3 regions of the Streptomyces sp. NPDC006435 genome follow, and region 1 is predicted to be linked to each of the others. Evidence: riboswitches for the same ligand, from Rfam matches in the RefSeq annotation. Region 1 holds a riboswitch; each other region holds the start of a gene.
The links. Region 1 has a riboswitch for S-adenosylmethionine ahead of ABZZ04_RS12715 (aminotransferase class V-fold PLP-dependent enzyme). Riboswitches for the same ligand answer to the same signal wherever they lie in the genome.
Positions count from the first base shown of each region.

Region 2: another riboswitch for S-adenosylmethionine. It lies ahead of ABZZ04_RS27385 (hypothetical protein); the one in region 1 lies ahead of ABZZ04_RS12715 (aminotransferase class V-fold PLP-dependent enzyme).
Region 3: another riboswitch for S-adenosylmethionine. It lies ahead of thrC (threonine synthase); the one in region 1 lies ahead of ABZZ04_RS12715 (aminotransferase class V-fold PLP-dependent enzyme).

Region 1 is NZ_JBEXPY010000009.1:99,573-109,188, reverse strand. It holds gene ABZZ04_RS12725 (rhomboid family intramembrane serine protease) at 1-99, shown strand, start outside; gene ABZZ04_RS12720 (Lrp/AsnC ligand binding domain-containing protein) at 96-377, shown strand; gene ABZZ04_RS12715 (aminotransferase class V-fold PLP-dependent enzyme) at 457-1,833, opposite strand; SAM riboswitch class IV at 2,009-2,126, opposite strand; gene trpD (anthranilate phosphoribosyltransferase) at 2,254-3,318, opposite strand; gene ABZZ04_RS12705 (cytochrome bc complex cytochrome b subunit) at 3,443-5,068, opposite strand; gene ABZZ04_RS12700 (Rieske 2Fe-2S domain-containing protein) at 5,074-6,126, opposite strand; gene ABZZ04_RS12695 (c-type cytochrome) at 6,123-6,932, opposite strand; gene ABZZ04_RS12690 (heme-copper oxidase subunit III) at 7,027-7,647, opposite strand; gene ABZZ04_RS12685 (hypothetical protein) at 7,835-8,236, shown strand; gene ABZZ04_RS12680 (Ig-like domain-containing protein) at 8,317-9,570, opposite strand.
Region 2 is NZ_JBEXPY010000032.1:28,682-38,297, reverse strand. It holds gene ABZZ04_RS27400 (hypothetical protein) at 1-445, shown strand, start outside; gene ABZZ04_RS27395 (cytochrome P450) at 734-2,101, shown strand; gene ABZZ04_RS27390 (DUF4232 domain-containing protein) at 2,460-2,996, shown strand; gene ABZZ04_RS27385 (hypothetical protein) at 3,031-3,438, opposite strand; SAM riboswitch class IV at 3,487-3,596, opposite strand; gene ABZZ04_RS27380 (cytochrome P450) at 3,713-4,972, opposite strand; gene ABZZ04_RS27375 (cytochrome P450) at 4,969-6,282, opposite strand; gene ABZZ04_RS27370 (SAM-dependent methyltransferase) at 6,597-7,448, opposite strand; gene ABZZ04_RS27365 (SAM-dependent methyltransferase) at 7,628-8,452, opposite strand; gene ABZZ04_RS27360 (N-6 DNA methylase) at 8,713-9,616, shown strand, end outside.
Region 3 is NZ_JBEXPY010000002.1:327,857-337,472, reverse strand. It holds gene ABZZ04_RS03780 (trehalose-6-phosphate synthase) at 1-1,102, opposite strand, end outside; gene ABZZ04_RS03775 (glucosyl-3-phosphoglycerate synthase) at 1,157-2,119, opposite strand; SAM riboswitch class I at 2,274-2,401, shown strand; gene thrC (threonine synthase) at 2,420-3,712, shown strand; gene ABZZ04_RS03765 (ubiquitin-like small modifier protein 1) at 3,744-4,022, shown strand; gene ABZZ04_RS03760 (cold-shock protein) at 4,468-4,674, shown strand; gene groL (chaperonin GroEL) at 5,056-6,678, shown strand; gene ABZZ04_RS03750 (nuclear transport factor 2 family protein) at 6,913-7,290, opposite strand; gene ABZZ04_RS03745 (hypothetical protein) at 7,371-8,612, opposite strand; gene ABZZ04_RS03740 (hypothetical protein) at 8,760-9,089, opposite strand; gene ABZZ04_RS03735 (ferredoxin) at 9,288-9,506, opposite strand; gene ABZZ04_RS03730 (cytochrome P450) at 9,512-9,616, opposite strand, start outside.

The DNA.
Region 1 (9,616 bases):
GGCTTCGCCCTCGGCTTCCTCTACGCCTGGGGGCGTTACCGGCGTACGGATAGAGTGAAGGCACCAGCCGCGGCCACCGAGGGAGAACGTCAGCCGTGATCACCGCGATCGTGCTCATCAAAACCAGCGTGGACCGGATTCCCGAGATCGCCGAGTCCATCGCCGCGCTGGACAGCGTCAGCGAGGTCTTCTCGGTCACCGGTACGTACGACCTGATCGCCATGGTCCGGGTGGCCAAGCACGACGATCTGGCGGACATCATCCCGGGCCGGATCAGCCGGATCCCCGGCGTCGAGGCCACCGACACCCACGTGGCGTTCCGCACCTACTCGCAGCACGACCTGGAGGCGGCCTTCGCCATCGGGCTCGACGCGTAGGCGGGGATCACCGCCACGTGACACTTCGGCGGGGTACGGGCGGAAGCCGCCCGTACCCCGCCGAAGTGCTGTGTGCCGGTCAGTGCTGCGCGGTGCCCCGGTCCGGGACGCAACGGCCGTCCTCGGTGCGGTACTTCCACTGGGCGCCCTCGCGCACCAGCTCCTCGACCGCGCGGACGAAGCGCTCGATGTGCTCGTCCGGCGTACCGGCCCCGAAGCTCACCCGGATCGCGTTCAAGGAGCGCTCGCCCGGCTCGGCCTCGGGCGCGCCGCACTCGCCGACCTCCTGCGGGTCGCTGCCCAGCAGGGTGCGGACCAGGGGGTGGGCGCAGAACAGTCCGTCGCGGACCCCGATGCCGTACTCGGCGGAGAGCGCGGCGGCGAAGTGCGAGCTGTTCCAGCCCTCCACCACGAAGGAGATCACGCCGACCCGCGGGGCGTCGTCGCCGAACAGCGAGAGCACCTTGACCTGGGGAATCCCCGCGAGACCGGCCCGGACCGCGGCGACGAGGCGCTGCTCTCGGGCGACCAGCGTGTCGAAGCCCGCCTCCTTCAGCGCCTTGCAGGCGGAGGCGATGGAGTACGCGCCGATGACGTTGGGGGAACCGGCCTCGTGCCGGGCGGCCGTGGTGTGCCACTCGACGTCCACCCCGCCGTCGGTGCGGCGGGCGACCTTGCGCGAGGCGCCGCCGCCGGCCAGGTAGGGCTCGGCCTCCCGCAGCCAGTCGGCCCGGCCGGCGAGCACGCCGGAACCGAAGGGCGCGTACAGCTTGTGCCCGGAGAAGGCGACCCAGTCGACGTCCAGCTCGGCGATGTCGACGGGGTGGTGCGGGGCGAGCTGCGCGGCGTCCAGCACGATCCGGGCGCCGTGCGCGTGCGCGGCTGCCGCCAGCTCCCCGACCGGCCACAGCTCGCCGGTGACGTTGGAGGCGCCGGTGACGCAGACCAGCGCGGGACCGTAGGGGTCACGCGCGGCCAGGGCCCGCTCCAACGTCTCGACGGCCTGGGCCGGGGTGCGCGGGGCGTTCAGGTAGGTCACCCGCGCGTCGCGCCACGGCAGCAGCGAGGCGTGGTGCTCGGTCTCGAAGACGAAGACCTGGCAGTCGGCGGGGAGCGCCGCGGCCAGCAGGTTCAGCGAGTCGGTGGTCGAGCGGGTGAAGACCACCTGGTCGTCCGCGCGGCAGCCGAGGAACTCCGCGACGGTGGCGCGGCTGTTCTCGAAGAGGTCCGTGGAGAGCTGGGAGAGGTAGCCGGCGCCGCGGTGGACGCTGCCGTAGTACGGGGCGTACGCGGCGACGTCGTCCCAGACGCGCCGCAGGGCGGGCGCGCTGGCGGCGTAGTCGAGGGCGGCGTAGGCGACTTCACCGCCGGTGACCAGCGGAACCGTCACATCCTCCCCCAGAACGGGCAGGGGGGCACAAACCGACTCGTCGATGGCGGCGGTGGGGACAGACATGGCGAACTCCCGTAAGAGGCAGGCGAAGAGCGCGCACCGGCGGACACGCGGCAGTGCGGCGGAAAGAGAAAAAGGGTGTGCGGAAGAGGGCCGGCCGGCCCTATCGCATTCGCGTGCTCACAAGAGGCTCCCTAGGGACCAGGACCCCGGGGGTTGGCATTCACAGATGCCGAGGGGCCCGCGCTTGCCGCGGACCTCGCTGCCCACGGCCTGGTCTTCACCCGGGGCACCCCGCCACGGACGGAGGGTTGCCGGACAGCGGGCCGGGGCCGTAGTCGCTGTCACTCATGACCTGTCCAGCATCTTGCCATACGCGCGGACGTGCGCAAGGCGCAGTCCAGGATCCGGACTGCGCCCTGCGTCACTTCTCCGCCCGTTCGAAAGCCTGCCGGGACCTGCCGATGCCCGCCCGGCGGGCTGTCAGGCGTTGCTGGCAGCCACCCAGCGCTCCAGCGTCCGCGCCGCCGCGCCCGAGTCGATGGACTCGGCCGCCTTCGCCATCCCGGCGGCGAGCTGCTCGTTCAGCGTGCCGTCCGTCGGGTCCAGCGCCGTCAGGGCCGCCGCCGAGTTGAGCAGCACGGCATCGCGCACCGGCCCCCGCTCGCCCGCCAGCAGCCGGCGGGCCACATCGGCGTTGTACGAGGCGTCCGCGCCGCGCAGCGCCTCCACGGGCACCAGCTCCAGACCGACGTCGCGCGGGTCGAACGCCTCCTCGCGGACGGCTCCGTCCCGCACCACCCAGACCCGCGAGGTCGCGGTCGTCGTCAGCTCGTCCAGGCCGTCGTCGCCGCGGAAGACCAGCGAGGAGTTCCCGCGCTCGGCGAGCACCCCGGCGACGATGGGCGCCATCTTCGGGTCGGCCACGCCGATGGCCTGGGAACGCACCCGGGCCGGGTTGGTGAGCGGACCGAGGATGTTGAACGTGGTCGGCGCGCCGAGCTCCTTGCGGGCCCTGGCCGCGTGGCGCAGGGCGGGGTGGAAGCGCACCGCGAAGCAGAAGGTGATGCCCGCCTCCTCGGCGACCTCGACGACCCGCTGGGCGGAGAGGTCCAGGTTGACGCCGAGCTTCTCCAGTACGTCGGAGGCGCCGCTCGCCGAGGACGAGGCGCGGTTGCCGTGCTTGACGACCTTGGCCCCGGTGCCGGCGATGACGATCGCCGACATGGTGGAGATGTTGACCGTCTTGGCGAGGTCGCCGCCGGTGCCGACGATGTCGACCGTGCGGCCGGGCACCTCGATGGTGTGGGCGTGCTCGTACATCGCCCGCACCAGGCCGGTCACCTCGTCGATGGTCTCGCCCTTGGCCCGCAGCGCCACCGCGAACCCGGCGGTCTGCACATCGGTCGCCTCGCCGCTCATGATGCGGTTCATCGCCCAGGCGGTGTCGTCCGCGGTGAGGTTCTCGCCGCGCAGCAGGGGGTTCAGCACGCCGGGCCAGGAACGGTCCGCCACGCTGTCGCCGCCGATCGGGGTCACAACGTTCATGGTCCGCTCCCGGGGTCCACAGTCGGTAAAAGGATCGTCTCCACCCTATCGATCGGAAGAGGACGGCGAAGAGCCCCGTCCAACGCATGGACGGGGCTCCTGCCGTGGCGATCAGTTCAGGCGATCAGTGGTGACCGTGGCCGCTGGTGATCTCCTTGTACTCCTCGACGGTGGGCTTGGCGATCTGGTTGTCCTCGCCGTAGTAGCCCTTGCTGAGCCGGGCGCGCAGCTTCTCCAGCGCCGACACCTTGCGCTCGACACCGTTCTCGTCGACCGTCGGGCCGATCTCGACCGGCTTGTACTGCTCGTGCGCGGTGAGCGTGTGCAGCTGCTCGGGGCCGAGCGGCTCGTGGATCTCGACGAACTCACCGTGCGGCAGGCGCTTGATGATGCCGGACTCGCGTCCGTGCAGCACCTTCTCCTTGTCGCGGCGCTGGAGGCCGAGGCAGATCCGCCTGGTGACGATGAACGCGATGATCGGGCCCGCGAAGATGAAGATCCGGACGAACCACGAGATGGCGTTGATCGACAGGTGGAAGTGCGTGGCCCACAGGTCGTTGCCACCGCCGATGAAGACGACGACGTACTCGGTGATCCAGGCGACGCCGAAGGCCGTCCGGGTCGGGGCGTTGCGCGGGCGGTCCAGGATGTGGTGCTCGCGCTTGTCCCCGGTGATCCAGGACTCGATGAACGGGTAGACCGCGAGAACCGCGAGCACCAGTCCGAAGGCCATCAGCGGGATGAACACGCCCAGGACGAGCGTGTGGCCCCAGAGGTTGACCTCCCAGCCCGGCATCACTCGGATCAGACCCTCGGCGAAGCCCATGTACCAGTCGGGCTGGGCGCCGGTGGACACCTGGTCCGGACGGTACGGACCGATGTTCCAGATCGGGTTGATCGTGGCGATGCCCGCGATGATGGCGATGATGCCGAAGACCAGGAAGAAGAAGCCACCGGCCTTCGCCATGTACACCGGCAGCAGCGGCATGCCGACGACGTTCTTGTTGGTGCGGCCGGGACCCGCGAACTGCGTGTGCTTGTGGTAGAAGACCAGGATCAGGTGCGCCACCAGCAGGCCGAGCATGATGCCCGGCAGCAGCAGGATGTGGATCGAGTAGAACCGGGCCACCATGTCGTGGCCGGGGAACTCCCCGCCGAACAGGAACATCGAGATGTACGTGCCGACGATCGGCATCGACAGGATCGCGCCCTGGGTGAAGCGGACACCCGTACCGGACAGCAGGTCGTCCGGGAGCGAGTAGCCGGTGAAGCCGGTGAACATGCCCAGCACGAACAGCAGGAAGCCGAACAGCCAGTTGATCTCACGCGGCTTGCGGAACGCACCCGTGAAGAAGACGCGCATCATGTGCACGAACATGCCGGCCAGGAAGATCAGCGCGGCCCAGTGGTGGATCTGGCGGACCAGCAGACCACCGCGGACGTCGAAGCTGATGTCCAGCGTCGAGGCGTAGGCCTCGGACATCCGGATGCCCTGCATCGGCTCGTACGAGCCGTGGTACACGATCTCGTTCATGCTGGGGTGGAAGAACAGCGTCAGGTACACACCCGTGAGGATGATGATGATGAAGCTGTAGAGGGCGATCTCCCCGAGCATGAAGGACCAGTGGTCCGGGAAGATCTTGCGCATGTTGGCCTTGGCCAGGGAGTAGATCCCCAGGCGGCCGTCCGCCCAGTCGGCCACCCGCTCGCCGGCGGGCGCCTTGCGCTTCGTATCGGTCACAGTAGTCATCCGTGTCATCCCCGCTCGAAGAAGGCAGGACCGACGGGCTCTTCGAAGTCACCGAGCGCTTCGAGGTTGCCCTCGCTGTTCACGCCGATCCGCAGCTGCGGGAGGGCGTGACCGGCCGGACCGAAGATGACGCGGGCGCCGTCGGAGAGGTCGAAGGTGGACTGGTGGCACGGGCAGAGCACGTGATGGGTCTGCTGCTCGTACAGGCTGATCGGGCAGCCGACGTGGGTGCAGATCTTGGAGAAGGCCACGATTCCCTCGTGGGACCACTCCAGCTCGCGCTTGTCCTTGATGTTCTCCGGCTGGATCCGGACGATCATCAGCGCGGCCTTGGCGATCTGGTTGTTGAAGTCCTCCGCGTCCTCCTCCAGGCCCTCGGGCATGGCGAAGGTCAGCGAACCCACGATCACGTCCTCGGGACGCAGCGGCTCCATCGTGTTCATGTTGATGAGCTGCTTGCCCTTGCTCCACAGGGTCTCGCGGAGCTTCTTCTCGGGCAGCGGGCCGAGGTCGCGCAGCAGCACCACACCGGAGAGCGGCACCAGGGCCAGCGCGCCGAACATGGTGTTGCGGATCAGCTTGCGACGGCCGATCGCGGACTCCCGGGCACCGTCCGCGAAGTCGGCGAGGACCTTCGCCTTGACCTCGGGCTCGGCCTCGATCGGGTGCCGGTCGTCGGCGACCTCCACGTCGGACATCAGCGTGCGCGCCCAGTGGACGGCACCGGCGCCGATCGTGAAGAGGGCCACGCCCAGGGTCAGGCCCAGGGAGAAGTTGAGCGCGCTCACATGACCGAAGGGCCAGATGTACACGATCTTGTCGACCGGGAAGATGACGTACGAGGCGATGAAGCCGACCGTCGCCAGCATGGACAGCGTGAACAGCAGCGCGACGGCGCGCTCGGAGCGCTTCGCGGCCCGTTCGTCGATGTCCTGGATGCGCGGCTTGTGGGCCGGCAGCCCCGGGTCCGCGAACGGGTCGTCCGCGACCTTCACCGCGCCGTGCGCGGGGTCCTGCTCAGCGGGCAGGTTCTCGTCTGGAATCTCTTGGCTACTCATGACTTCTTGGCCTTAGCGGTGTGGGCCGCGACCCAAACGGCAAGTGCGATCAGTGCGCCGAGCCCGAAGATCCAGGCGAACAGGCCTTCGCTGACCGGCCCCAGGCCGCCCAGCTTGAGGCCGCCCGGGTTCTCCGACTGGTCGCTGTTCACGGTCTGGACGTACGCGATGATGTCCCGCTTCTGCTGCTCGGGCATCGTGCTGTCCGGGAAGGACGGCATGTTCTGCGGGCCGGTCTGCATGGCCTCGTAGATGTGCTTCGGGTCCACGCCTTCCAGGCTGGGCGCGTACTTGCCGTCCGTCAGCGCGCCGCCCTCACCGGTGAAGTTGTGGCACTGCGCGCAGTTGGTGCGGAACAGCTCGCCACCCTTGGCGATGTCCGCGCCCGCAGGGTTGACCTGCTTCTTGGTCGGAGTGATCGGACCGGCGCCGAGCGACGCGACGTAGGCCGCGAGCTGGTCGATCTGCGCCTGGCTGTAAATGACCTTCTTCTTCGGTACCTGGGCGCCGGGCTGCTGCGCCGGCATGCGGCCCGTACCGACCTGGAAGTCCACGGCGGCGGAGCCCACGCCGACCAGGCTCGGCCCGTCGGTGGTGCCCTGACCGCCGGTTCCGTGGCAGCTGGCGCAACCGACGGAGTACAGCTTCTTGCCCTCTTCGATGGCGAGGGACTGGGCGGTTTCGTCGGCCTGCGCCTTGCTCGCGGGCGCAAACGCGGCGTACAGCCCCCCAGTGGCCGCCAGCGCGAGGAGTAGTACGACGACCGCCGCCAACGGATGGCGTCGTCGTGCGGAGAGCTTTTTCACGGATTACCCCGGTGTCAGGATCTTCTGCGTCGATGCTGGATGTGGTTCGGGTGCGAGCCCGATTACTTGATCATGCGGTTCGGGCCGGGCCCGATTACTTGATCATGTAGATCGTGGCGAAGAGGCCGATCCACACGACGTCGACGAAGTGCCAGTAGTAGGACACGACGATGGCCGAGGTGGCCTGTTCGTGGGTGAACCTCTTGGCCGCGTACGTCCGGCCCAGGACGAGCAGGAAGGCGATGAGCCCGCCTGTCACGTGCAGGCCGTGGAAACCGGTGGTCAGGTAGAACACCGAACCGTACGGGTCGGAGGAGAGGGAGAGACCCGCCTCCTTGACCAGCTCGGTGTACTCGAGGACCTGGCCTCCGATGAAGATCGCACCCATCACGAAGGTGATGATGAACCAGGTGCGGAGTTTCTTCACATCGCCCCGCTCCGCGGCGAAGACGCCGAGCTGGCAGGTGAGTGAGGAGAGCACCAGGATCGTGGTGTTTGTCGCCGAGAACGGGAAGTTCAGGTGCTCGGCCATCTCCTTCCAGTGATCCGGTCCCATCACCGATCGCAGGGTGAAGTACATCGCGAAGAGGGCCGCGAAGAACATCAGCTCGGAACTCAGCCAAATGATGGTTCCGACGCTGGTGAGGTTCGGTCGATTGACCGACGGGTGCGCGTGCCCGGTTTCTACTGTCGTTGCTGTCGCCACGACCGACATTATGTCGGTCGCTTATCCAGCCCTCACCCCGGGGGGTGCCGTTCGGTGTGTCAGCGGGGTGTGTCCGCCCCGAACGGCCCATGGAACAGCTGTCCTGACCGGTGCTGACAGGCCGTCGGGCGGAGTACGATCCGCGCATCGGTTCATGCCCGTAAAGCCCCGAAGACACAGATGTCACGGAGGAACTATGCAGCCGACCGCCACGGTCCTGGTCTACAGCGACGACGCCAACACCCGTGAGCAGGTGAGGCTGGCAGCCGGGCGCAGGCCCGCGGCCGACGTGCCACCGGTGGAGTTCCTGGAGTGCGCCACGCTGCCCGCGGTCCTGGAGGCGCTGGAGCACGGGGGCGTCGACGTCTGCGTGCTGGACGGCGAGACGGCGCCCGCGGGCGGCATGGGGGTCTGCCGGCAGATCAAGGACGAGATCTTCCGCTGCCCGCCCGTGCTGCTGCTGATGGGGCGCCCGCAGGACGCCTGGCTGGCCACCTGGAGCCGCGCGGACGCCGCGGTGACCCTGCCGGTCGAACCGGTGGAGTTCGCGGACGCCCTGGCCGCCCTGCTGCGCAGCAGGCTCTCCGTGGGGGCCTGAGCCCCGCCGCGGGTCCCGCCACGAGCCCCCTCGCGGGTTCCTTCGCGGTTCTGCCGAGGGGCAGCGCACTCCCCGGGCCGTCAGACCTCGGGGCGCAGTCGCGCCGCCTGGATCGTGTCCGAACGGTCCGGGGCGGTGTTCTTCTGCAGTGCGCTGCCCTTCAGCCATTTGGCCCAGGTGAGGTTCCAGTCTCCGTAGCCGTTGCCGAACGGCGCCATCGTCTCGCCCTGGCTGCCGACGACCTCGACGATGTCGCCCTCGCGCACGGTGTTGAAGAACCACTCGGCCTGGCCGGTGCTCATGCCGGTACAGCCGTGGCTGACGTTCTCGTACCCCTGCGAACCGGTGGACCAGGGGGCCGCGTGCACGTACTCGCCGCTCCAGGTGACCCGGGTCGCGTAGTAGACCTGCAGGTCGTACGAGTCGGACGAGCCCTCCGCGATGCCGATCGTCTCCCCGCGCATACGTACGCGGTATTCCTTGCCCAGCACGACCTTGACGCCGTTTCGGGTGGCGAAGCCGGGCTTCCCCGTGGTCACCGGAATGGTGTTGATCACTTTCCCGTTGCGCTTGACCGTCATCGAGTGCGCCGAGGCGTCGGTGACGGCCTCGATGCGGTCGCCCGTGGTGAGCTTCAGCGCCTTGGAGGGGGCGCCGTGGAGGGTGTCGGTGACCCTGATGCCGGCCAGGCCGCTGGTGACCTCGATGGTGGCCCTGGCGGGCCAGTACTCCTTGGGGCGGTAGTGCAGGGTCTTGTCGTCGACCCAGTACCAGGAACCGGTCACCGCGGGCGTCGAGCGGACCCGCAGGGCGCGCTCCACGGTGGCCCTGGAGGCCCGGTCCCGGACCGGAGCACTGAGTTCCGCCGTGATGGGCTGTCCGACGCCGTAGGTGCCCGCCCGGGGGCCGAAGGCGACCTTCAGGAACTTCTTGGCGGCGGTCGTCCCGAAGGAGAGCGTGCGGCTGCCCGGGGCGCCGTCGTCGTCCTCCACGCCGACCCGGACCGTGTAGCGGGTGCCGGCGGCCAGCGGGGCCGTGGAGTGCCAGCGCTTCCCGTCCGCGTCGAGTTCGCCCGCCAGGTGGCGTCCGGCCGCGTCCACCGCCGTCACGTCCGTGATCCGGCCGTCGTCGTCGTTGACGGTGACTTCCAGCGGCTTGTCGGGGTCGACCTTCCGGTCGCCCTCGGAGACGTTGGAGGAGATCTCGTCCGCGGCGTCGTACGGCTTCTCCGCCAGCGGGTGGTCGGATCCGCCGCAGGCGGTCGCGCCTGCGGCCAGGGTCACGGCCAGCAGAGTGCAGCTCACTACGGGGCGGATGCGCGGCGTGCGGTTCATGGATCCACGTTATGGAGGCACGTCCGCGTCAGCGCGCGGGGTGACT
Region 2 (9,616 bases), on a different contig from region 1:
GACGGTCGAGCTGGCCTGCGTCCTGCGGACCGTCCGCGCCTGGGCCGAGCCGTGGGCCGACGACCCGCTGCCGGGCAGTTACTACGTACGCCTCACGGTCGTCGGGCTGCCCCCGTCCGACCTGGGGCTGCCGGTACGGACCGAGGTCGAGGTCAACTCGGTCGACAAGGGCGGTGCCGGTGACGTGGACGGCACACTCGCCGAGCCGCTGGTGCCCGGCGTCTCCTCCGTCGCGCAGGCGTCCGACGACTCGGCCGCCGGTGACGACGCGTCGGACGAGGCGTCGTCCGGCGACGGGCCCGAGGACGGCTGGTCCTCCGGCTGGTGGACCGACCGCTGGCTGTGGACGGTGGGCGGCGGCGTCCTCGGGGCGCTCGCGGCGGTCTTCGGGTACTCCCTCACCCGTGGCGGCGGCCGCCCGTCCAGGGTTCCGCCGGGCGCCTGACCCGCGCCCCCGTACGGCGTCCCGACCCGGTGGACGGGCCCGGCCCCGCAGGGCCCGTCCACCGGGAACGGCACGCCGGCCCGCCGCCCCTCCCGCTCTCCCCGTCTCCCCTCTCCCCGCCTCGTCTCCCCGTCCCCGTCGACCGTCCGCCCACGGGGCGCCCGACCCGGCTACTCTCGTCAACTCACGTACCGTGCAGGGCCGATGACATGTGCCACCGGTGCGGGAGCCCTGAAGTCAGGTCGCTGCGCACCCCCTCGGGTGCGCCACAAGGGAGCGGAGACCTTCATGTCCACGGAGACCGGCCCGGCCATCGACGCCGAGCCGCGGAGCCACACGATCGTGCCGGGCCCGAAGGGGCTGCCGTTCCTCGGGAGCATGCCGCAGTTCGCGAAGAATCCCCTCGCCTTCTTCGAGCGGCTGCGCGACCACGGGGACATGGTCGGCTGGCGCTTCGGCCCCAACCCGTGCGTGTACATAGCCGATCCGGACTGCATCGGCGAACTGCTCACCGAGACCGAACGCACCTTCGACCAGCCCGCACTGGGCATCGCCTTCCGTACCGTGATGGGCAACGGCGTGGTGGTCGCCCGCGGCACCGACTGGCGGCGGAAGCGCTCCCTGGTGCAGCCCTCCGTGCGCCCCAAGCAGGTGCGGTCGTACGCGGCGACGATGGCGGGCAGCACGGTGGAGCTGGCCGACACCTGGTCGGACGGCCAACGCGTCGACGTCAAGCGGGAGATGGCCGCCCTGACCCAGCGGATCGCCGTCCGCACGATCTTCGGCGTGGACACCCCGGCCGACACCGAGGCGATGGGCCGGGCGATGGACGTGGCACAGCAGGAGATCGGCAAGGAGTTCGCCGGGATCGGCGCGCTGCTGCCGGACTGGGTGCCGACGCCGGGCCGGGCCCGGATCAAGAAGGCCGCGGCGGTCATCGACGCCGAGGTGGCCCGGGTCGTCGCCCGCCACCGCGACGGCGGGGACGAGCGCCCCGACCTGCTGAGCCGACTGCTGACCGCGATCGACGAGACGGGCGCGCACCTCACGGACCGGGAGATCCGGGACGAGACGGTCACCCTGTACATCGGCGGGCACGAGACGACCAGCTCCACACTGGTGTGGGCCTGGTACCTGCTGTCCCGCAACCCGCGGGCGCGCGCCGCGCTCACCGAGGAACTGGACCGGGTCCTCGGCGACCGGGAGCCGGGGTTCGACGACTACTCCCGGCTGACGTACACCCAGTCCGTGGTCAAGGAGACGCTGCGGCTCTATCCGACGATCTGGCTGGTCACCGGCGTCGCCAAGGAGGGGGCGCGGATCGGCGGCGTCCCGGTGCCGCAGGGCACCCGGGTGTGGAGCAGCCAGTGGGTGACGCACCGCGACGCGCGGTGGTTCCCCGGGCCGGAGGAGTTCCGCCCCGAGCGCTGGGACCCCGAGGAGGGCGACGACATCGCGGAGTACGCCTGGTTCCCCTTCGGCGGCGGCCCCCGGGTCTGCCTGGGCACCCGGTTCGCGATGGTCGAGGCGGTGCTGATCCTGGCCGTGCTGGCACGCCGCTTCGAACTGGACGTGGACCCGGGCACCATCGACCCCGTACCGAGCCTGACCCTGCAGCCGGACCGGGAGGTGCTGGCGACGCTCCGGGCACGGTGACGGCACGGGGCGGCCCTCGGGACCCGGGACCGGGCCCCGCGAGGGCCGCCCCGACGCGAGGGCGCCGTCCGTCATCGGCGCCGGGCCGCATGGATCCCCCCGAAGTGGCCCCGGCCCGAAACGGGCCGGAAGGAATCGGCCGGCCGTCCCGCGCACCGCCCCGGACGCAGCCCGGGAACCATCCGCGCGTCATCCGCACACCGCCCGCGCACCATCCGCGCACCGGATATACCGAACCGATATGTCCGATCTGTCGCGGGGATCATGTCATTCGGTCCACACTGTCCATGTCGGCCGTACCGGCCCACATGGCCGTCAGGCCGTATCCGCAGGCTGTCGATCCAACGGGAGAAACACCATGCGCCTCCGCTCCGCCCTCACCCCCGTCCTCTCCGTCGCGGCAGCCCTGGCGCTGACCGGCACCGCGATGTCGGTGACGGCCGGCACCGCGTCCGCCGGAACGATGAGCCGTCTCGCGACATGCCAGGAGAAGGCCCTCGACGTGCACGCCGCACCCGGCGGACAGCGGAACGTCGCCCGTGTCGACGTCACCAACCACGGCAACCGGGCATGTGTGGTGGACCGGATCCCGACGATCACCTTCAGGGGGCTGGACGGCTCCGCCCAGACCGTGCCGCCCGCGGAGAGCGGTCCCTACACGCTCTCCGCGGGCGAGCGGGCCTACGCCGCCGTCCGCACCGCGGACCCGGCGACCTCCGAGGGCCGTGTCGTCGACAGTCTCTCCGTGGCGGCCGACCCCTCCCACCTGGGCGTCACCTTCAGCGGGGCCACCGTGGGCATGCCCGGGGGCGTCCATGTGTGGGAGCCGATCACCACCCTGTGGCAGGAGTCGAGCGCCGCCGCGGACCGCGCCCTCGCGGACGCGGTGGGCTGACGGACGGCCATGGGCACGGCGGGCCGACCTGCGGCTACAGGCCGTAGGTCGTGCCGCCGACGGTCCGCCGCGGGTCGGGGGTACTCGTCGCGCACAGCGGGCCGCCCTCGAAACCCACGTTGACCAGCGCCGTGGCACGGCCTGCGGAGTCCACCAGCTTCAGGGCGTGCCACCTCGGCAGCCAGAACACGCGGCCGCGGTGCCCGGCGAGCAGTTCCGTCAGGGTCACCGGGGCGTGCGTCCACACCTTCGGCAGTTCCCCGGAGTGGTCGAAGGCGGGGCGCAGCCCGATCCAGCCGTCGGCGGCGACGTCGCCCGAGGTGAGCAGGAGCTCCACGGCCTGGCCGGGCTCCTGGTGGCACTTCTTGGCGTGGATCCAGTGGACGTGGTGACCGGGACCGTGGCCGGAGCAGCCGTCGTCGGGGATGAGGTGGGGGAGCATGGGTTCTCGCCTTCCCGAGATCATGGACCTCAGGTGCTCTGCCCCGACGGTCCGCTGTTCCCCGCACGCCGCGCACGGGGCAGGTCCTCACCCGGAGCACCCGCAGCGGAGCGGGGTGCCGTCCAGTCAGCCGGGGCTGCGCACTGGAACTCATGACCCACCAGGACTGTATCCCACGGACGGTGCCGCCCGACGGGTGGTCAGGGCCCGTACCGGCGAGGGCACCGGCCTCCTCGCGCCACCCGCCGTCCACCCACCCGTCGGCCGTCGGCCGTCAGCCGTGCAGCAGGACCGGGAAGGCCGCCATGTCGTTCTGCGTCATCACCGGCAGTTTGCTGATCTCCTCGTCCGGGACGGCCGCCCGCAGTGCGGGAAAACGCTCGAACAGCGCGGGCAGGGCGATGCCGGCCTCGACGCGGGAGAGCGCCGCGCCGGGGCAGATGTGCGGCCCGTGGCCGAAGGTCATGTGCCGGATCGGCGTCGGCCGGGTGACGTCGAACGCGTCGGCGTCCGCCCCGTGCTGCTCGGTGTCGCGGCCGATGGCGCGGTAGGAGATCACCACGCCCTCGCCCTTCGGGATCACGTCGTCGCCCACCTGGATGTCCTCGGTGGCGAACCGCATCAGCAGATGGGTGGTGGGGGTGTCCCAGCGCAGGGTCTCCTCGATCACCGTCTCCCACGGGATCTCGCCGTCGAGCACCTTGCGCAGCTGGTCGGGGTGGGTGAGCAGGGCCCGCACGGCGTTCAGGATCAGTCCGATGGTGGTCTCGTGACCGGCCGCCACCATCGCCTTGAGGTTGCCCACCACCTCCTCCTCGGTGAGCGGTTCGCCGCCCTCCTCGGCCAGGATGAGCGCGCTGGTGAGGTCGTCGGTCGGCCGCACGGTCTTCTCGCGCACGAGGTCGGTGTAAAAAACGTCCAGTTCGGCCAGCAGCGCCAGGCGCTCCTCCTGCGGCGTGAGCATGGAGAAGAACGCCTTGTACCGCTTCATCAGCATGGGGTGTTCGGCCTCGTCCACGCCCATCAGCATGCCGACGACCCGCATGGGCAGCGGCTGTGCGAACACGGACTTGAGGTCGACCACCCCGTCCTCGCTGCGCTCGCCGTGCTCGGCGAGGGCGTCGAGCAGTTCCTCGGTGAACTTCTCTATCTCCGGGCGTATCTCCTCCAGCCGGCGCGGGGTGAGCGCCTGGGAGGTCTTGGTCCGCAGCCGCCGGTGTTCCGCGCCGTCCACGGTGAACATGGAGCGCCCGGCGTCGATCATGCCGATCAGCGGCCAGTCGTGCGTGACCTCCCCGCGCTGCCAGAGGCCCCAGACATCGATGTCCTTCACCAGCCGTGGGTCGACGAGCAGTTGGCGGGCCAGGGAGTGCCGGGTGACGGTCAGGGCCGGTACGCCGAGCAGTTCGATCCTGGCGAGCGGACCGGCGTCGCGCAGGCGTGCCGTCTCGCCGTCGAGGTCCTTCACCAGCGGGTCGACGACCAGGACCGGGCCGTTCGAAGCGTCTTCTCGGGCGGCGTGCGGACAGTTCAAAGGAAGTCTCCTGTCGATCGTACGGGGGAGAACCGGACGGGCAGCGCGGTCATCCCCCGCAGGAAGGCGGACTGTCGTCGGACCAATTCCCGTGCGGGAACGGACAGTTCCAGGTCGGGCAGCCGGTCGAGCAGCACCTCGATCCCGGTGCGGGCGATGATCTCGGCTATCTCCTGCGCGGGGAAGGGGCAGCGGTACTCGCCGTGGCTGAACGCCATGTGCGCGGCGTTGCCGCCGCGGCCCGACGGTCCTCCCGCGGTCGAGAGGTGCTGCCGGATGTGCGGGTCGGTGTTGGCGGCGCCCAGCCCGAGGAGCAGCATGTCCCCGGCGCGGATGCTCCGCTCCCCCAGCCTGGTGTCGCGCGCCGCCCAGCGGCCGGCGAGGATCTGCGTCGGGCACTCCTCCCAGAGCACCTCGTTCATGGCTTCGGCGACGCTGTGCCGCCCGCCGGAGAGCGCCACGGCGAACTCGTCGTCGGTGAGCATCAGGCGCAGCGAGTTGCCGATCCAGTCGGCGGTGGTGAGGTGTCCGGCGGCCGTGATGGCCATCAGGTCGAGCACGTACTCCTCGTCGGTGAACTCGCCGGGGTACGCGAGCATCCGGGAGGCCACGTCCTTGCCGGGCACGGCACGGCGGGCCGCGAGCAGGCGCCCCATGTGCTCCCCGAACCGCAGATGGGCCTCCTGCGCGCCCGGTCCGCCGTCGGCCAGGTCCCTGAGCACCTCGGCGATCTGCGCCCCGTCCTCGTCGGGGAAGCCGACCAGCCGGGCGAGGACGAGTACCGGGAGCGGTACGGCGAAGTCGGTGATCAGGTCCGCCGTGCCGCGTTCGCAGAAGCCGTCGACGAGACGGTCCGCCAGTTCCTCGCAGTCCTGGCGGAGTTCGAAGTGCTCGACCTCCTCCAGCGCGTGTCCCACCATCGCGGCGTGGCGCCGGTGTTCGGCCCCGGCGGTGAAGTAGATGGACGGCATCGGCCGGCCGACCATGGGTAACAGCGGCCAGTCGTCCGGGACGTTCCCCCACTGGTTCCACAGCCCGACGTCCCGGGGGAACAACTCGCCGTCGCTGGTGACCTGGTGGAGTTCGCGATAGCCGACGACGAGCCAGGCCGGGAACCCGCCGGGCAGTTCCACGGGCACGACGGGCCCGTGCTCGTTCCGCATGGCGCGGTAGACGACGTGGGGTTCCGTGTGGAATTCGGGTCCGCTGAGCGGGACGGCGGACCCGCCGGGGCGCACCGGGCAGCCACCGCCGGTGGTCTCGCCGGTCGCGGCCGGGTGTTCGGGCACGGCGGATGCGGGCGGCGTCATCGTACGGGTTCTCCTGTGACGAGGGCTTCGCTCGTTACGACGATCGGTTGATCAACGCGGCTTCACTATAGGGAAGTTTGGTAAGTCTTTAGGGGGTAATCGAGAGCATTGCCATCACATATTCGATCAGCAATGACCGTTTTTGACATCTTCCCGTTGTGCTCCGCAGCGCCGCACGCGCCCGCTCCTCGTACGCCCCCTCCCCGCCCTCGCACGTCCCTGCTCCTCCACCCCGTGCGCACCCGCTCCCGGTGCATGCGTGCCCGGCGGCCGCCACGACTCACGGGCGACCGCCACCGTTCACGGGCCTGCTGCTACGGCTTGCGGGCGACCGCGCCGTAGATGGGCACGGGCCGGGTCTCCACCGGGAGTTCGCCGACGTTGAGCTCCGGGTGCCAGTCGACGACCTGGACGACCCCGGGTTCCACCACGTCCAGCCCGTCGAAGAACCGGCTGACGCCCCGGTGCGACCTCGGTACGAGCGTCACACCGCCCGCCGCGTACGAGGCCACCCCCTTCTCCACGCTCTCGGGGTCGAAGTCACCGGTGAGCTGGGACAGGACGAGACAACTCCCGGCGGGGAGGCGCTCCATGAGCCGTTCCACCAGCTCGTACGCCCCGGCACCCGGCCCGTTCCCCTCGCTCCCGCCGTCCTCGACGAAGTGCAGCAGGGCGATCAGGGACAGCGCGACGGGCCGGTCGAGGTCGAGCACGTCGGCGGCGAGTTCCAGGATCCGGTCCGGCTCCCGCGCATCGGCGTCGAGATATGCCGTCACCCCTTCGCCCGTGCCGCTCAGCAGGGCTTCGGCGTGGGCCAGGACGATCGGGTCGTTGTCCACGTACACGACCCGGGCGGCGGGCGCCGCGCCCTGGACGATCTGGTGCAGGTTGGGCTCGGTCGGGATGCCGGAACCGATGTCCAGGAACTGCCGGATCCCTTCCTCCCCCGCGAGCCAGCGCATCGCACGGTGCATGAACCAGCGGTTGTGGCGTGCGATCCGCTTCGTGTCCGGCGACAGTGCGGCGATCTGCCTGCCGAGCTCCTCGTCGACGGGATAGTTGTCCTTCCCGCCGAGGAACCAGTCGTACACCCGTGCGGAATGCGGCCTGGTGGTGTCGATGCGGTGCGCACCGGTCGGTCGCGCACCGGACTCGTTCCCTGTCATACGGCGTTCCCCCTGTTGTCGTGGTCGGTCCCGGTCCTGTTGCTGCTCCTGCTGCTGGTGCTGGTGCTGGTGGTGATGCCGTCGGCGGCCGGTTCCCCTGCCGGCCACCTCGATGAGCGGTCACCCGGACGACCGCGCGGCACCGCCGGGGCAGGTGGCCCCCGGCGGTGCCGTACGGGTCACTCCTTGACGCCGATCCCACCGAAGGCGTCGACGTCCGCGGGGACGGTCGCGCTGTCGGCGTCGGGCCGCCACTCGCTGAGCCGGACGAATCCGGGGTCGAGGATCCGCAGCCCGTCGAAGAGCCTGACGATCTCGTCGGGTTCGCGGACGTAATACGGAACGGCGCCGCTCTCCATGTACGCCTTCTCGGCGGCGATCATGCCCTCGCTGGTCCGCGTCCCGTCGTACACCACGAGGTGGCTGCCGGACGGCAGTCCCGCCATCAGCCGGCCGACCACCTCGCGGGCCCGGTCGAAGTCGCCCGCGTGACCGAGGATGCCGAGCAGCATCAGGGCGACGGGCCGGTCGAAGTCGAGCGTCTTCTCGGCCTCGGCGAGGATGGTGTCCGGCTCGTAGAAGTCCGCGTCGATGTAGTCGGTGACGCCTTCGGGCGAGCTGGTCAGCAGCGCACGGGCGTGCGTCAGCACGAGCGGGTCGTTGTCCACGTACACGATGCGCGCCTCGGGCACGATGCCCTGGGCCACCTGGTGGGTGTTGTCCGCGGTGGGCAGCCCCGTACCGATGTCCAGGAACTGCCGGATGCCCCGCTCCTCCACCAGGTGGCTGACCGAACGCCGCAGGAACTGCCGCCCCGCCACCGCCACGTCGACGAGCCCCGGGAAGAACGCCTTGATCTGGTCGCCTATCTCGCGGTCGACCTCGTAGTTGTCCTTGCCGCCCACGAAGTAGTTCCAGAAGCGGGCCGAATGAGGCCGGGTGGTGTCGATCCGCTCCGACACCGGAGTGACGGGAGGGGTGACGGACGGCTGCTGCTCACTCATGGGGGACCTCCGGACGCGAAAGCGATCAAGCTATGCCCTCAACCTACCTGGGTGTCGCGGGAGTCATGCGTCGCAGGTCCCACCGGATGCGCACCCGGCCACCGCCGGCCGACAGGGTTCTCCCGCTTTTCACCGACCGGTTGGGGCGCGTCCCCCTCCGCTCCCCCTCCGCTCCGCATCCGCACGGCGACAGCAAGTGTGTTTACATCGCAAACGAGCTGTGCATGTCCTTCCCGATGCCATCCGTGTACCTTGGATTCATGAAGAGCGATGGTGTGTCGCCCACCGCGGATTCCCTCGTCACCGCCGCCGAGATCGGGCGCCTGGCGGGAGTCACCCGCGCCGCCGTGTCGAACTGGCGCAGACGGCACGACGACTTCCCCGCACCCGCGACGGACAGCACCAGCAGTCCGCTCTTCTCGCTCTCCGAGGTGCGCGCCTGGCTCGCCGCACAGCACAAGGGCCAGGAGATCTCCGACGAGGTGCGCCTGTGGCAACAGCTGCGCGGGACGCACGGCGAGGACATGGTGCACGGCCTCACCGCCGTCGCGGAGATCCTCCTGCGGTCGGCCGGAGAGCCGGGAAGCCGGGAGTCGGGGAGCCATGGGTCGGGAAGCGGGGAGGACTCCGCTCTCGGATCCCTGGTGGAGGAGCTGGCCGAGGAGCGTTCCCCGGCCGAGCTGCTGGCCGGGCTGACGGCGCGGTACGCCGAGTCCTCGGGCCGCGCAGGTTCCGACGGCATCACCTCGCCACGGCTCATCCGGGCCGTCCGGCACGTCGTCGGCGAGGAGCGCGGTGACGTCTTCGACCCCGCCTGCGGCATCGGTTCCCTGCTGCTGGCCTTCTCCCCCGGGGCCCGGTCCCTGACCGGTCAGGAGATCGACCCGGCCAACGCCCTCTTCGCGCGGCTCCGCGCGGAGGTGACCGGCGTCCGTGACATCACCATCAGCACCGGCGACTCCCTCCGCGCGGACCGGCAGCACGGACTCGAGGCGGATCTGGTGGTGTGCGAACCGCCGGTCGGGGTCGTCGACTGGGGCCGGGAGGACCTGCTCCTGGACCCGCGCTGGGAGTTCGGCGTGCCGTCGCGCGCTGAGAGCGAGCTCGCCTGGCTCCAGCACTGCTACCACCACACGGCCCCGGGCGGCAGGGTCGTCGTGGTGA
Region 3 (9,616 bases), on a different contig from region 1:
GGTACGCGGCGAGCGAGCGGGCGAAGTCGTCCTTGACGTGCAGCACCACCGGAGTCCAGCCCGCCGTGCCGTACGCGGTGTTGATCTCGTCGGCGACCCGCCGTACCTCGTCCGTGTAGTCCCGGTACACCGCGAGGTCCTGCCGGGAGGGGTACGCGAACGCCACGTGGACCACCCGCTCGCGCCACTCGGGGCGGTCGTCGAGGAGCGCCCGGTAGGCGAGCAGGCCGCGCACGATGTTCTTGGAGAGCTCCGTCCGGTCCACCCGTACGATCGTCCTCCGGCCGGGGCCGGCCTGCTCGCGCAGTGCCGCCATCCGCTCGTCCACGTCCGCCTCGTGCGCGCGGCGACGCAGGAAGTCCGCGTCCGCGCCGAGGCCGTGCACCCCGACCTCGGTCCGGCCGGTGCCGCCCACGATCCGGGTGCAGCAGTCGACGAACGCGTCGGCCCAGCGCCGGGTCAGGAAGGCGGCCCGGTCCGCGCCCAGGATGCCGCGCAGCAACTGCTCGGCGATGTCGTCGGGCAGCAGCCGGAAGTAGTCGACGGGCGCCCACGGGGTGTGCGAGAAGTGCCCGATCCGCAGGTCGGGGCGGAGCGTGCGGAGCATGCCGGGCACCAGCGCCAGGTGGTAGTCCTGCACCAGCACCGCCGCGCCCGGCCCGGCCTCCTCGGCGAGCGCCTCGGCGAAGGCCCGGTTGTAGGTCTCGAACGAGGCCCACTGCTGCCGGAACCCCGCGTCGAAGACCGGCTCCAGCGGCGTCTGGTACAGCATGTGGTGGACGAACCAGAGCACCGAGTTCGCGATGCCGTTGTACGCGTCCGCGTGGACGTCCGCGTCGATGTCGAGCATCCGCACGCCCGGCTCGCCGACCCCGCGCCGGACCGCCTCCCGGTCCCCGTCGCCGAGCGCGGCGCACACCCACAGCTTGTCCTCGACGGCGCTCAGCCCGGAGACCAGGCCCCCGCCGCCCCGTCTCGCGTCGAGCGACCCGTCCGTTTCCAGGGTGTACGACACCGGGCCGCGGTTGGAGGCGACGAGAACCTGGGCGGAGGGCCGGGCAGGAGAACGGGCAGGGGACTGGGCTTCGTGGTCGGAGGCCATGTTGCGGAATCTAGCCCGATCACGAACCGCCCAAACGTGCGAAGTCGGGCCGGTTCAGGCCGCGCGGCGCGAAACGTACTCCTCGATCTCGCGCATCGGGGGCCGCTCCTCGGTGTCCACGGCGTGGGTGCGCGGCACGAAGCCGTCCGGGCCCCGCTCGAACTGGGTGAGCGCGGGGCGCACCAAGTGGCCCCGTGACAGGCGCAGTTGAGCGGTCCGGTAGATCGCTGCCGCCATCCGGCCCAGCGCCTGCCCGTCCTGGTGCCGGTGCCTGCGCACTCCCACGTCCACCTGGGCCAGCGCGTCCAGCCCCACCGTGTGCAGCGCGTCGACCAGCAGCCCCAGCTCCACCCCGTAGCCGACGGGGAACGGCAGCTGTTCGAGCAGGGAGCGGCGCACGGCGTACTCGCCGCCCAGCGGCTGGACGAAACCGGCCAGCTGCGGCCAGTGCAGATTCAGCAGCGGGCGGGCCACCAGCTCGGTCACCCGGCCGCCCTGGGCCGCCGCCCCGCCGGTGCCGTCCCCGAAGGGGCGGTCGTACATCGCCTTCACGAACTGCACGTCCGGGTCGGTCAGCAGCGGGCCGACGATGCCGGAGACGAAGTCGGCCGAGAAGTCCTTCAGGTCGGCGTCGACGAAGCAGACGATGTCGCCGCCGGTGACCAGGAGGGACCGCCACAGCACCTCGCCCTTGCCGGGCACGGCGGGTATCCGGGGGAGTATCGAGTCGCGGTGCACCACCCGGGCGCCGGCCTCCCGGGCCACCCGGGAGGTGGCGTCCGTGGAACCGGAGTCGATCACCACGAGCTCGTCCACCAGATGGACCTTCTCCATCAGCTCGCGCCGGATCGTCGTGACGATGTCGCCGACCGTCGCCTCCTCGTCGAGCGCGGGCAGCACCACGCTCACGCTCCCGCGGCGCGGGTCCGCGGCCTTGGCGGCCAGCAGACGCTCCAACGGACGGTCGGCGGCCGACCAGGAACGCCCGGCCAGCCAGCGTTCGACCTCTTCCAGCACGGTCGATACTCCCTGTTATGTGATCCATCTCGCGGTTCGGACTGCTGTCTCGACAGCCTGGTGCTTCGGTTACAGTCTTGAACAACGCGGATGACCGTCGCATGTCGGGGTCCATCTGCCAATAAACGCCCGGATCGAAGATCCGGTGCCAAAGAGCTCATCCAGAGGGACTGAGGGAACGGCCCGTTGAAGTCCCGGCAACCCTCCTGCCGGCCGCGAGGACACGGTGGGGAAGGTGCCAATTCCGTCTTGTGGCGAAGTGCGTCACAAGGAAGATGAGGAGAAAGGGCCTCCGCCATCATGGCTGTGCAGACTGTTGCAGCGAACACCGAATCCTCCGTCGACCTCGGCCCCGCCGCGGCGCTTTCCTGCCGCGAGTGCGGCGAGCGCTTCGACCTCGGCCCCATCTTCGCCTGCGCCTCCTGTTTCGGGCCGCTCGAAGTGGCGTACGACCTGCCGAGCGGTTCCCCCGACGAGCTGAGGAAGCGCATCGAGGCGGGCCCGAACAACATCTGGCGCTACGCGCCGCTGCTGCCGGTCCCCGCGGACGTCGCGGACAAGCCCAACATCAACCCCGGCTTCACCAAGCTGGTCAAGGCCGACAACCTCGCCCGCGAGCTGGGCGTCACCGGCGGCCTGTACGTCAAGGACGACTCCGGCAACCCGACGCACTCCTTCAAGGACCGGGTCGTCGCGATCGCCGTCGAGGCCGCCCGCGCCTTCGGCTTCACCACCCTGTCCTGCTCCTCCACCGGCAACCTCGCCGGTGCGGTGGGCGCCGCCGCCGCCCGCGCGGGCTTCCGCTCCTGCGTGTTCATCCCGCACGACCTGGAGCAGGGCAAGGTCGTCATGGCCGCGGTGTACGGCGGTGAGCTGGTCGGCATCGAGGGCAACTACGACGACGTCAACCGCTTCTGCTCGGAGCTCATCGGCGACCCGCTCGGCGAGGGCTGGGGCTTCGTCAACGTCAACCTCCGCCCGTACTACGGCGAGGGCTCCAAGACCCTGGCGTACGAGATCTGCGAGCAGCTCGGCTGGCGGCTGCCCGACCAGATCGTCATCCCGATCGCGTCCGGCTCCCAGCTCACGAAGATCGACAAGGGGTTGCGCGAGCTGATCAAGCTGGGCCTGGTCGAGGACAAGCCGTACAAGATCTTCGGCGCCCAGGCCGAGGGCTGCTCCCCGGTCTCCGCCGCCTTCAAGGCCGGTCACGACGTCGTGCGGCCGCAGAAGCCGAACACCATCGCCAAGTCCCTCGCCATCGGCAACCCGGCCGACGGCCCGTACGTCCTGGACATCGCCCGTCGCACCGGTGGCGCGGTGGAGGACGTGGACGACGAGCAGGTGGTCGACGCCATCAAGCTGCTGGCCCGCACCGAGGGGATCTTCGCGGAGACGGCGGGCGGGGTGACGGTCGGCGTGACGAAGAAGCTCATCGAGGCCGGTGTCATCGACCCGACGCTGACCACCGTCGTCCTCAACACGGGCGACGGCCTCAAGACCCTCGACGCGGTGGCCGCCACCTCGCAGGCGACCGCGACGATCCGCCCCAGCCTGGACGCGTTCCGCGCCGCGGGCCTCGCCACCAGCTGACCACCCGAGACTTCAGGAAGGGCACCCGATCATGAGCGTGAACGTCCGCATCCCCACCATTCTCCGCACCTACACGGGCGGCCGGGCCGAGGTCCCGGCGGAGGGCGCGACCCTCTCCCAGGTCATCGAGTCCCTGGAGAAGGACCACCCGGGCATCGCCGCCCGCGTCCTGGACGACCAGGGCAAGCTGCGCCGCTTCGTGAACGTCTACGTCAACGACGACGACGTGCGCTTCGAGAGCGGTCTGGAGACGGCCACGCCGGACGGCGCCGGCATCTCGATCATCCCGGCCGTCGCGGGCGGCTGCTGACGGCTCGTCGGGCCGCACGCCGAATCACCCGAACGGAATTGCCCTCTCCGGTTTCAAACCTCTCCGGGTTTGAAACGGAGGGGGCAATTCTGCATGGTTGAGCGCGGTAGAGTGTGGGAAGTCCCCCCAGCTGCCCGTACCGCCCGCATATGAGAATGCGCCGCGTCGCGACAAGATGCAGCCAAAGTGCTCGAACTCCTTGCGCCATAAGTCACCTTTGTCTGGCCCGACTTGCCCTGGAATCTCATGAATTCCGCATATTCGGGCGTTCGGCGCTGTCGAGAATTCTCGTCCGATTGACCTGTTGCAGAGGGCAGTTGGGCAGATACATTCAGCCGCGGTCGACGCGTTCCGGCGCACGCACCCTCTCCTGTCGGAGGGTGGGTTCTGACCCGGGACCGCGAAGTGCGGCCCCGCGCAAGGGCCAGTAATAGGGGAGTTAGGCATGGCTCAGGGCACCGTCAAGTGGTTCAACGCGGAGAAGGGGTACGGCTTCATCGCGGTCGACGGTGGTGCGGATGTTTTCGTCCACTACAGCGCGATCCAGATGGACGGGTACCGCACCCTCGAAGAGGGTCAGCGAGTTGAGTTCGAGATCTCGCAGGGCCAGAAGGGGCCCCAGGCGGACATGGTCAAGCTCGCCGTCGGCTGAGTACGGCGCGGTCGGCCAACGACACCACTCACGCACGGAGGTCCGTACCCCCCAGGGGTACGGACCTCCGCGCGTTCCGGCGTGCCGCCCCGGCGCCGTCCCGGGGTGGCTGACGTCGTCCGCGACCGGAGAGGGGCGCTTGCGCCCTCCCGTCACCCGACCGCCACCCCTCGTCGAGCCTTCTCCGAAGGCGCTTGCACTCTCCAGGGGCGAGTGCTAATTATTGGCGTTAGCACTCTCCAGGTGAGAGTGACAGAACTTGGATCGGGCCGGTGAGGCCCGCAGGCCGGCGGGGCAAGGAACCACCGGTCACGCAGGCCGTCCGTCGCGGGCGCCTCCCGGTCCGGAGAAATCCACCCCTGTCCGGGAGGACCACTTCACATGGCCAAGATCATCGCGTTCGACGAGGAGGCCCGGCGCGGTCTCGAGCGCGGCATGAACCAGCTCGCCGACGCCGTCAAGGTCACCCTTGGCCCCAAGGGTCGCAACGTCGTCCTTGAGAAGAAGTGGGGCGCCCCCACGATCACCAACGATGGTGTTTCCATCGCCAAGGAGATCGAGCTGGAGGACCCGTACGAGAAGATCGGTGCGGAGCTGGTCAAGGAGGTCGCCAAGAAGACGGACGACGTCGCCGGCGACGGTACGACCACCGCCACCGTTCTGGCCCAGGCGCTCGTCCGCGAGGGTCTGCGCAACGTCGCCGCGGGTGCCAACCCGATGGCCCTCAAGCGGGGTATCGAGAAGGCCGTCGAGGCCGTCTCCGCCGCCCTCCTGGAGCAGGCGAAGGATGTCGAGACCAAGGAGCAGATCGCTTCCACGGCCTCCATCTCCGCCGCCGACACCCAGATCGGCGAGCTCATCGCCGAGGCCATGGACAAGGTCGGCAAGGAAGGCGTCATCACCGTCGAGGAGTCCCAGACCTTCGGTCTGGAGCTTGAGCTCACCGAGGGCATGCGCTTCGACAAGGGCTACATCTCGGCGTACTTCGCCACCGACATGGAGCGCATGGAGTCGTCCCTCGACGACCCGTACATCCTGATCGTGAACTCCAAGGTCAGCAACGTGAAGGACCTCCTTCCGCTGCTGGAGAAGGTCATGCAGTCCGGCAAGCCGCTGCTGATCATCGCCGAGGACGTCGAGGGCGAGGCCCTGTCGACCCTGGTCGTCAACAAGATCCGTGGCACCTTCAAGTCCGTCGCCGTCAAGGCCCCGGGCTTCGGTGACCGCCGCAAGGCCATGCTCGGCGACATCGCCATCCTCACCGGTGGCACCGTCATCTCCGAGGAGGTCGGCCTCAAGCTGGAGAACGCCGGTCTCGACCTGCTCGGCCGCGCCCGCAAGGTCGTCATCACCAAGGACGAGACGACGATCGTCGACGGTGCCGGTGACAGCGACCAGGTCCAGGGCCGCGTCAACCAGATCCGCGCCGAGATCGAGAACAGCGACTCGGACTACGACCGCGAGAAGCTCCAGGAGCGCCTCGCGAAGCTGGCCGGCGGCGTGGCCGTCATCAAGGCCGGTGCCGCGACCGAGGTCGAGCTCAAGGAGCGCAAGCACCGCATCGAGGACGCGGTGCGCAACGCCAAGGCCGCCGTCGAGGAGGGCATCGTCGCCGGTGGTGGCGTGGCTCTGCTCCAGGCCTCGGCCGTCTTCGAGAAGCTGGAGCTCTCGGGTGACGAGGCGACCGGCGCCAACGCCGTGAAGCTGGCCCTGGAGGCCCCGCTGAAGCAGATCGCCGTCAACGGTGGTCTCGAGGGCGGCGTCGTCGTCGAGAAGGTGCGCAACCTGGCCGTCGGCCACGGTCTGAACGCCGCGACCGGCGAGTACGTCGACATGATCGCCGAGGGCATCCTCGACCCGGCGAAGGTCACGCGCTCCGCCCTGCAGAACGCCGCGTCCATCGCCGCGCTGTTCCTCACCACCGAGGCCGTCATCGCCGACAAGCCGGAGAAGGCCGCCGCGGCCGCCCCGGGCGGCATGCCGGGCGGTGACATGGACTTCTGATCCTGACGGATCGGCAGTTCCCGCACAGCTGTGCCGCGTAGGCCCCCGGACCATCTGGTCCGGGGGCCTACGCCGTTCCCGGTCTCCCGGTGCTTTTGCCCGCGGCGCCCGCCCGCTCGAAGAGCCGTCCGCCCGCTGCGGGAGCCGGTCGAGCAGCCAGGTGGAGAGCTCCTCCGTGACCAGGGCGTGGCCCTCTTCGCAGGAGGCGAGCCTGAACTCGTCCGGTCCGCCGGCTCAGGAGGCGGACGGCTCGATCTCCCCCGCGAAGACGATGATCTGGTCGATGAGACTCCGTCGCAGATGGACGACGTCCGTTCCCGCCAGGCGGGGGCCTCCATCGGGCGTGGTGAAGACCCACTGGTACCGGGCCCATTCGTCAGGCATGTCCACCGCTGAGCAGCGCACCATCGTGCCGGTCCCCGCCGGGTGACGCCGGATGTCCAGCACGAACCGCTCGACCTCCGCGATTCCTTCGCTGCGACCCAACGGTCCCCAGAAGACCACGTCCGAGGTCAGGGCCTGGGAGAGCAGGGAGGTCACATAGCTGTCGTCCGAGGCGTTGAACGCGGAGATGAACATGTCGATCGCGGAGCGTGCGGTCTCTTCATGCATGCCCCAGTAATACCAGCCGTTTCGCGTGCACTCGTCCCACGAGCCGCCTTCCGGTCACGGTGAACCATCCCGCCCGCCCGCTACGGGAGCCGGTCGAGCAGCCAGGTGGAGAGCTCCTCCGTGACCAGGGCGTGGCCCTCGTTGCGGGAGGCGAGCCTGAACTCGTCCAGCCCGCTGGTCTCGTACGGGAGCCGGGAGATGTCCGTGTACAGCTCCTCGTCCGTGTCCAGGTCGCCGATGTCCACCGCGCTGACGGACGGCACGAAGCAGTGCGAGCGGATGCGCACGTCGGTCTTGAGGCCGAGCGGGGCGGCGAGCGCGTTGAGCCCGTCGGCGAGGATGCCGAACCCCTCCAGCGAGCCGCCGGGCGCGCCGTCGATGGACGGCAGTCCCGCCGTACGGACCTCGTGGGTCCGCTCCGTCACCACCCGCAGGCTCGCGGCGAGTTCGCCGTCGCCGGGGGACTGGGTGTAGAGCCTGGTGCCCGCGATCGACGATCCCCTGCCCTCCAGGGCCAGTTCGCCCGCGCGCACATCGGTGCCGATGCCGTCGGCCGCCCCGTTGGCGACCCCGATCAGCCGCGGTCTGCGCGGCCATTCGCCGATCGCCCGCATCTCGGCGAGGAACGCGGTGCGCTCCGCGCTCCGCTCCGGTGCGCCGTCCCACTCCCCGATGTGCCGCCACAGCAGCTGACGGGCGGCCGGGCTGTTGATCTGGTCGGAGAACCGGCTGTCGAGGCCCTTGATGTAGTGCGCGAACGCCTGGAGCGCGAGCGGGATCCAGGCGCCGCGGTGCGGGCTGTCGTACGAGAAGTACAGCCCCGTCCGGTGCTCGACGTCCCGGCTCTCCATCGAGGCCAGTGCGTGCCGGGTGACCAGACCGCCCGTGCCGAAACCGCCGACGGCCAGCGGGGTGCGGCCCTGCTGTTCCGCGGCGGTGCGCAGGATCGCGGCCTGCGCGGTCGCGGAGTTGTCCGGAATCGACGCGCCGCGTTCGCGGAAGCCGAGGAGGACGACGTCCCGGCTGCGGCGGCGCAGCTCGCTGATGAGCGGATAGTCGCCGAACTCCATGGTCTCCCAGGCGGACACCAGCTCGCTGGGGCCCGTGCCGAAGCCGTCGGCGACGATCACGGGCCGTACGAGTGCCTTGTTGCCCTCGCCGAGGTAGACCCGGGCGGAACCGCCCGGCAGATCCCACACGGCACTGGGCCGCAGGGGGAGCGAGCTGTGCGGTTCGGCGTCGATGCGGGGGCCGGGGACCAGGGCGATGGGGGGCCTGTTCTGGAGCCCCGAGGCGATCTGCTCGTGGGACGGTTCGGGCATGAGTGGTTCCCCTTTGGGCTGGTTCGTCACAACACGTGCAAAGCGGAGCACGGAGTGCGGCGATCCGGTCGGGGAAGCGGTTCAAACCACCCCCAGGTGGGAGCCGGTTTGAGCCAGGGGGAGTGAGGCGTCGCCGGGGGCGGGGTGTCAGACGAAGGGCAGCGGGCCGGGCAGCAGCCAGGTCGCCGAGGCCGCCCCGCCGACGCAGACCATCGCCCAGCCCGCCCCGGGCCGTCCGGAAAGGCTCCGGGCCGCGTGCCCGGCCTCGGAGGCGAGGATCACCCCGAACATGAGCGCCAGGGACAGGTCGCCCCAGGTGATGCCGGGCCGGCCGATGACGAGCCATCCCGCCGCGCACGCTCCCAGCCCGGCGGCCAGGTGGGGCCATTCCACGGCCCTGGCGGGGGCGGACGGTGTGCGCTTGCGGTGCGTCAGGATCAGCGCGATCTCCGCGAGGGCCGCCGCTATGGCAATCAATCGTGCTCCATGCCGGAAGGAACGTGCGGGCCTTCCGGCAGCCGCAAGCGATCGTTTGGTGCCGTCATGGAAGCACGGATTGTGCGATATCGGCTAATTCTTGGCTTGGGGTGATCTGTGGAGGTATTGGCTGGTGCGGCGGACGTGCCGGAAGGGGGGCGGGGTGGTCCGTTCCGTTCCGGCACGTCCGGTGGCGGCTCAGTCGCGGCGGGGGCCGATGACGGTGTCGCCCTCGTGCACGGTGATCGCCAGGGCCGGGCAGATGTCGGAGGCGTCCAGGACCCGTTCGTCCGGCTCGATCCCGTCGGTCCGCGCCCGCGCGCGCTCGTCGTCCAGGGCGAACACCTCGGGGACGGTCCCCGCGCACATGCCCGACCCCTGGCACAGCTCCCGGTCGACGCGTACGTTCCAGCTCATCGCGGTCACCACCCGACGGGCATGACGCGCGGCCCGCGCACCAGCATCTCGGACTTCCACGTCACGTCGGCGGCCACGTGCAGGCCGGGGAAGCGGGTGATGAGCGCGGA